DNA from 2 places in the Delftia sp. K82 genome. Region 1 is predicted to be linked to the other one. Evidence: predicted binding sites of a transcription regulator. Region 1 holds the regulator's gene; the other holds the start of a gene.
What was found. The regulator FNR, encoded in region 1, switches genes on or off when oxygen is low (the NO sensors DNR and NnrR bind a similar motif). The targets are predictions, from matches to a motif close to TTGATNNNNATCAA.
Positions count from the first base shown of each region.

Region 1 (3,572 bases):
TTCTGGCTGTAGCTGGCGCCCACCTTGCCGATGGCCGACACGCCCAGCGCAATCAGGTCGCAGTCGGGCTGGGTGCTGTAGCCCTGGAAGTTGCGGTGCAGCCGGCCCTGGCGCTTGGCCACGGCCAGCGAGTCCTCGGGCAGGGCGAAGTGGTCCATGCCCACGTAGACATAGCCACCGTCCATGAACGCGGCGATGGAACGCGACAGCATGGCCAGCTTGTCGGCCCCCTGGGGCAGATCCTCGGCCGCAATGCGCCGCTGCGGCTTGAAGCGCTCGGGCAGGTGGGCATAGGCATAGAGCGCGATGCGGTCGGGCCGCAGCGCGTTGACCTGGGCCAGCGTGCGCTCGAAGGATTCGGGCGTCTGCTTGGGCAGGCCGTAGATCAGGTCCACGTTGATGGAGGCAAAGCCCAGCTGCCGCGCGGCCGCCACCAGCTCGAACACCTGCTCGGCCGGCTGCACGCGGTGCACCGCGATCTGCACCTGCTCGTCGAAGTCCTGCACGCCGAAGCTCAGGCGGTTGAAGCCCAGCTCCTTGAGCACGGCCAGGCGCTCAACGCTGACGGTGCGCGGATCGACCTCGATGGAGTATTCGCCACCCGGCTCCAGCTTGAAATGCTCGCGCAACAGGCCCATCAGCGTGCGCAGCTCATCGTCGGAGAAGAAGGTGGGCGTGCCGCCGCCCAGGTGCAGTTGGCTGACGGTCTGGCCCTTGCCGCAATGGGCCGTGTGCAAGGCCATCTCGCGCGCCAGGTAGTCCAGGTAGACGGCGGCGCGATCGTGGTGGCGCGTCACGATCTTGTTGCAGGCGCAGTAGTAGCAAAGCGACTCGCAAAAGGGCACGTGCACATACAGCGACAAAGGCATGGCACGCGCTGCGGTACTCGATTTGCGTTGTTGCAGCGCCAGGATATAGTCCTCTGCACCAAAGGCCTCGACAAAGCGGTCGGCGGTAGGGAACGAGGTGTATCGGGGCCCCGGTACGTCAAAGCGACGCAGCAGCTCTGGGGTGACAGCGGTCATGGGTTTTTTCCTCTAATACCTCGACTGTGCCGCAGCACATCGGTCATGTCCTTGACTCATATCAAGAGTTGTTTGAGGGACTGCTGCGACAATTTGATCCAACTCATCGCAATCCACGAGGTCACCGCCGGCACGCTGTGTGCCGCTGATGTTTATCACTCCATGAACCTTCAGACCATCAAAGCCTCCTGCTCCAACTGCAACCTGCGCGAACTGTGCATGCCCATGGGCCTGGATGCCGAGCAGATGCAGCGCATCGACGACATCGTGGCCACGCGCCGCAAGGTCAAGCGCGGAGGCCTGCTGTTTCGCAATGGCGAGACATTCACCTCGCTGTACGCCATCCGCACCGGCTTCTTCAAGACCTGCGTGGCCACCGAGGACGGACGCGACCAGGTCACAGGCTTTCAGATGGCCGGCGAGATCATTGGCCTGGACGGCATCGTCAACGACCACCACACCTGCGATGCCGTCGCGCTGGAAGACGCCGAAGTCTGCGTCATGCCCTTCGACAAGCTGGAAGACCTGTCGCGCGAGGTCACGGCCCTGCAAAACCATGTGCACAAGGTCATGAGCCGCGAGATCGTGCGCGAGCACGGCGTGATGCTGCTGCTGGGCAGCATGCGCGCCGAAGAGCGCCTGGCCGCCTTCGTGCTCAACCTGGTGCAGCGCCTGCATGCGCGGGGCTTTTCCAAGTCCGAACTGGTGCTGCGCATGACGCGCGAGGAAATCGGCAGCTACCTGGGCCTGAAGCTGGAGACGGTGAGCCGCACCTTCTCCAAGTTCGCGGACGACAACATCATCGAGGTGCGCCAGCGCCATCTGCGCATCCTGGACACGGAGGCGCTCAAGCGCATCGTCAACAGCCAGCAGTGCCAGTGAGGCTGCAAGGGCGGCAAGCATTCATCCGCCAATGAACAAGGCCCGCGACAGCGGGCCTTGTTCATTGCGGCGGGCTCTCGCTCAGTCCCGCCCCAGCCCCTGCATGGCCAGGTCCGGGTCGGGCTCGGAGACCACGCCGTCATTGAGATCGCGGGCCGAGCGGCCCAGCATGGTGGTCATCAGGCTGGAGAGCATGGTCACGCCCCAGAAGGCGAAGAAGGCCAGCGTGTAGATGCCCTGGCGCGACCAGCCCAGGTCGCCGAGCCAATGCAGCTCCAGCGGGTCCACAAAGGCAAAAACCAGCATCTCCATCACGGCGGCTGCCAGAAAGGCAGGCCAGGCAATCCACATCCAGCGTTGGGCCAACATCAGCGATCTCCTTGTGCTGTCGAGGGGTCGCCTTCATTGTGCGCCGCGCCAACGCATGGCGCCAAGCCCCGCAGCGCCCTGCACGCCTGTAGGAAACCCTCACCCGTCGCGCATGCCGGAGATGCGATCCGCCATGCAAAAAGGCCGCGACTGCGGCCTCTTGCAGGGGTGCACGGCGATCAGCGGTCCGTGGGGTGATCGTGCGCGGGCGTGGCCGCATGGTTGCGGCCGGTGACGGCGGGCGCCATGCTCTTGGGCACTTCGCGCACGCCATCGGCACGCTCGTTGATCGTGATGCCGTTGCGGTAGTAGTCGGGGTCGATCACGGGATCGGCGCCATTGATGGCGATGATGGCCGTGATCACGGCAGCGACCACCACGGCCGCCGGGCCGGCCACCACCAGCCAGACATGGCCGAACTTCCACCAGGGCTTGCCGGCGTCGGGGTGCGAGGGAGCCTGCGCGGGCGCGGAAACTGCGGGACTGGAAGACATGGGAAAACTCTTTCTTTCAGGCGGCAGGCGCGGACCGTGCCGCGCCTGCCAGGAACATCACCGGGGCACCAGGAAGACGGCCTTTTCGGACGCGCGTCCCGCGCCTGAATGCACGGCATCGATATCGAAGAATACGGTGTGCGAGCCCGGCTCGGCCGAACCGTAGGGAATCTGCAGGCGCGCCGCAATGCCGCGCGTCTCGGCCGGGCCGACCTCGACTTCCTGCTCGGAAGCCAGCTCCAGCCCATCGAGGCCATGGGCGCTGATGCGGTAGCGCTGGGCCTGCTCGGTGGCATTCATGATCTGCAGGCGGTAGACATTTTCCAGCTTGCCGCCCGCGACGATGCGCGACAGCGACGCCCGGTCGCGTATCACGTCGACCTTGACCGACTGGCGCAGCGCCAGGCTCACGATCATGGCCACGCTCAAGCCGATCAGCACGGCCGAGTAGATCAGCACGCGCGGACGGAAGATGCGGCGCAGCACCTGGGCACGCCGCCACAGGCCGGCCATGGCGTTCTGCGTGGTCAGGCGGATCAGGCCGCGCGGGTACTCCATCTTGTCCATGATGGAATTGCAGGCGTCTATGCACAGGCCGCAGCCAATGCATTCGTATTGCAGACCGTTGCGGATGTCGATGCCCACGGGGCAGACCTGCACGCACATCTTGCAGTCGATGCAGTCGCCCAGGCCCTGGGCCTTGTAGTCCACCTTTTTGGTGCGCGGCGCACGCGGCTCGCCCCGGCCCGTGTCGTAGCTGACGATCATGGTGTCCCGGTCGAACATGGCGCTCTGAAAGCGC
Region 1 covers NZ_MYFL01000001.1:3,321,265-3,324,836, forward strand. The annotation lists gene hemN (oxygen-independent coproporphyrinogen III oxidase) at 1-1,025, opposite strand, end outside; gene fnr (fumarate/nitrate reduction transcriptional regulator Fnr) at 1,188-1,907, shown strand; gene KDK82_RS14625 (hypothetical protein) at 1,989-2,276, opposite strand; gene KDK82_RS14630 (FixH family protein) at 2,456-2,770, opposite strand; gene ccoG (cytochrome c oxidase accessory protein CcoG) at 2,828-3,572, opposite strand, start outside.

Region 2 (3,572 bases), 1.7 Mb from region 1:
GCTACTCCGAGCAATGCCTGCGCCGCGTCTGGAAGGCCGAGCGTTTTTCGTGGTGGATGACCTCGCTCATGCACCGCTTCCCCGATGCGGGCGGCTTCGACACCAAGGTGCAGGAGGCGGAGCTGGACTACATCGTCAACTCCCGTGCAGGCTCGACCTCGCTGGCGGAGAACTATGTGGGGCTGCCGCTGGTGTGAGGGCTGGTGTGAGGCCCCGGGCGCCGCCGAGGCTGCGCCCGCATTGATGCGCGCCTGTCGCCACAGCATTGCGCAAATTTGCAGCCCGCCTCGCCCGGACGGGTGCGGGCGAGGAGTAAGCTTGTCGGGTTATGGCGCACATCACGTTTCCCCCTCCCTATATCGCCCCCCAGAATGCAGCGCAGTCGCTGCGCGACGCAGGCTATGCGGTGCTGCGCCCCGATGAATTCGCGGCCTGGGCAGGCGTGTCATTGACCGAGCTGCATGCGCTCGATGCCGACTGGGCCCAGCTGCCGCCCGATGCCTTTCTGAAGGACGGCGGGCGCTACCGGCGCCGCCGCCATTCCTGCTTCATCGCCGGGCAGGACGGGCTGCAGCAGGTGGAGCACCGCGCGCACTGGCAGCCGGTGGAGTACAACGCCCTGCATGGCGGCATGCTGCGCATGTTCGATCCCATGCGCGACGCCACGGCGCAAAGCGCCACCTGGAGCCGGCTGCTGCTGGCGCTGGCCGGCCTGTCCGACCAGGTGTTCTGCGCCCAGGGCAATGATGTGCAGCACGAGCGCTGGTTCATCGAGTCCCACCAGTTCCGCATCGACACCACGGACGGCATTGGCCGGCCCACGCCCGAAGGCGCGCACCGCGACGGCGTGGATCTGGTGGCCGTGATCCTGGTCGGGCGCGAGGGCGTGAAGGGCGGCGAGACGCGCATCTTCGAGGCCACGGGTCCCAGCGGCCAGCGCTTCACGCTCACCGAGCCCTGGTCGGTGATGCTGCTGGACGATGCCCGCATGATCCACGAGACCACGCCCATCCAGCCCGAGCAGCCGGGCGGCGTGCGCGATACCCTGGTGCTGACCTATCGCCGCCAGGGTTTCCAGGGCTCGGAGCTGACGCGTCGCCGCAAGGATTGATGCAGCTCAAGACGCTGGCGCATGATGGGCGCACACTTTGGTTCATCGACCCGGCCGCCCCCGATTGTTGACGGCGGCCAAGCACAAAGGAGAAAACGCATGTTCAAGCACATCCTGGTTCCCGTGGACGGCTCCAACAGCTCGATGCTGGCAGTTCACAAGGGCGTGGAGCTGGCCAAGGCCTTTGGCAGCACGCTGACGGCGGTCTACGTGGTGGACCCCTATCCGTTCACGGGCGTGGGCGCCGACTTCGCCTACGGCCAGTCGCAGTACCTGAGCGCGGCCACGGCCGAGGCCAACACCACGCTGGACGCCGTCAAGAAGATCACCGACGAGGCCGGCATCACCGCCACCACCGTGGTGGGCGAAGGCCATGCGGTGCACGAAGGCATCGTGCGCGTGCTCGAGAGCACGGGCGCCGACCTGATCATCATGGGCTCGCAAGGCCGCCGTGGCCTGGAAAAGCTGATGCTGGGCAGCGTGACCCAGCGCGTGCTGGGCGCCGTGCGCGTGCCGGTGCTGGTGGTGCGCGAGTAATCACCGGGCCGCTCGGCCCTTTGCCGGGTGAAACGTCAACGGCTCCCTCGGGAGCCGTTTTTGTTGGTGCGCTGCAGGGGGAGAGGGCGCTCAGCGATTGAGCAGCCGTGCCAGCCAGCCCTTTTTCTTGCGCTGCAGTTCCAGCTCCTGCAGCACTTCGTTCTTGAGCCTTTCCTTCTCGGCGGCAGGACTGGACTCGCGCGCCATGCGCAGATAGGCCTTGGCCGAGTCCACGTAGCCGGTGTCTTCGTTGCGGATGTGGTTGAACAGCCAGCGCGAGAGCATGCCGTGCAGCTCGGCGGCCACGTCCTCGCCCGCATCGAAGCGGGTCTGCATCTCGATCACGCGGCGCGTGAACAGCTCGTGCACCTTCTTGTGCGGGCCGGCGAACATGTAGCCGGCGCTCTCGATCAGGCTTTCCTCGAACACGAAGTGCGAGACGGTGTAGTCGATCATCTCGCCGATGACATCGCCCAGGGCCTCACGGTCGGGCGACGAGCGCAGCTCGTAGAGCTTGTTGATGTAATCGACGATGCGGCGGTGCTGCCGGTCGATTTCTGCAATCCCGGTGTCCAGCTCGGGGACCCAGACCAGCAATGCCATGACGTTCTCCAGGAATTCGGTGATTTCCGGAGAAGTATTCACGGGACTGTCACATAGCTCCTTGATGCAGATCAGGCTGATCTGCATCAATGAAATGCGGCGTTGGCCGTTGCAGGCGGTGCCGGGCATGCCGCCCTGGCACCGCAGGCATGTCACTCGATCTTGGCGCCCGAGGACTCGACGATCTGCTTGGACTGCTTGAAGTCGGCCTGGAACATCTTGTCGAAGTCGGCCACGCTCATGGACTGGGGTTCGGCGCCCTGGGTCTGGATGGCGTCGCGCACTTCGGGCATGGCCAGCAGCTTGTTCACTTCGGCGTTGACCTTGGTCACGACGGCCGTGGGCGTGCCCTTGGGCATGAACAGGCCGTACCAGGTGCTCACGTCAAAGCCCTTGAGGCCTGCTTCGGCCAGCGTGGGCGTGTCGGGCAGCGAGGACGAGCGCTTGGCCGAGGTCACGGCGATGGCGCGAAGCTTGCCGGCCTTGATCTGGCCGATGGCCGAGGGCACGGAGGACACCAGCAGGTCCACGTTGCCGGCCAGCGCGTCCATCAATGCCGGATTGGAGCCCTTGTAGGGCACGTGCACCAGCTGGATGCCCGCCGCCTTCTCCAGCAGCACGCCCGAGATGTGGATGCTGGTGCCATTGCCCGGCGAGCCGTAGGTCACCTTGCCCGGGTGCTGCTTGGCAGCGGCCACGATGTCGGCCAGGGTCTTGTAGGGCGAGTTCACGCTGGTGGCGATCACGATGGGCGTGTAGGCCACGTGGGCCACGGGCACCAGGTCCTTGACGGGGTTCCAGGGCAGGTTCTTGTAGAGGTAGGGACCCAGGACCACGTTGTCCTTCTGGCCCATGACCATGTCGTAGCCCGTGGGCGCTGCCTTGGCGGCCTCGGTGATACCGATGGTGCCGCCTGCGCCCGCGCGGTTGTCGGGCACCACGGTCCACTTGCTGACTTCGGTGAGCTTGTTGGACACCACGCGCGCGAGGATGTCGGTGCCGCCGCCGGGCGGGAAGGGCACGATCATGCGCACGGGCTTGTTCGGATAGTCGGCCGCCGCACCTTGGGCGGATGCGGAAAAGCTCAGGCCCATGGCGGCGGCCACGGCGGTGCAGGTGATCAGTTGGCGGAACATGAAAGAAGAAACTCCAGGGTCTGATGGGGCGGTGCAACCTTCTCGCAGCGGACCGGCAGTGCCGGCCCGCCCATGCGGTGGGTTGTCGATGATCGGGGAGGGTGGTTCCGCCATCTTGCATTGGGAAACCCGCTATTTGGGCGGATTTCCGCAATCTGTGCCACAGGGGCTTCCACCAAGGAGCA
Region 2 covers NZ_MYFL01000001.1:1,664,029-1,667,600, forward strand. The annotation lists gene pobA (4-hydroxybenzoate 3-monooxygenase) at 1-197, shown strand, start outside; gene KDK82_RS07200 (2OG-Fe dioxygenase family protein) at 329-1,111, shown strand; gene KDK82_RS07205 (universal stress protein) at 1,211-1,648, shown strand; gene KDK82_RS07210 (bacteriohemerythrin) at 1,739-2,293, opposite strand; gene KDK82_RS07215 (tripartite tricarboxylate transporter substrate binding protein) at 2,404-3,387, opposite strand.
Region 2: the regulator FNR is predicted to act here: its motif matches at 2,328-2,341, upstream of KDK82_RS07210 (bacteriohemerythrin).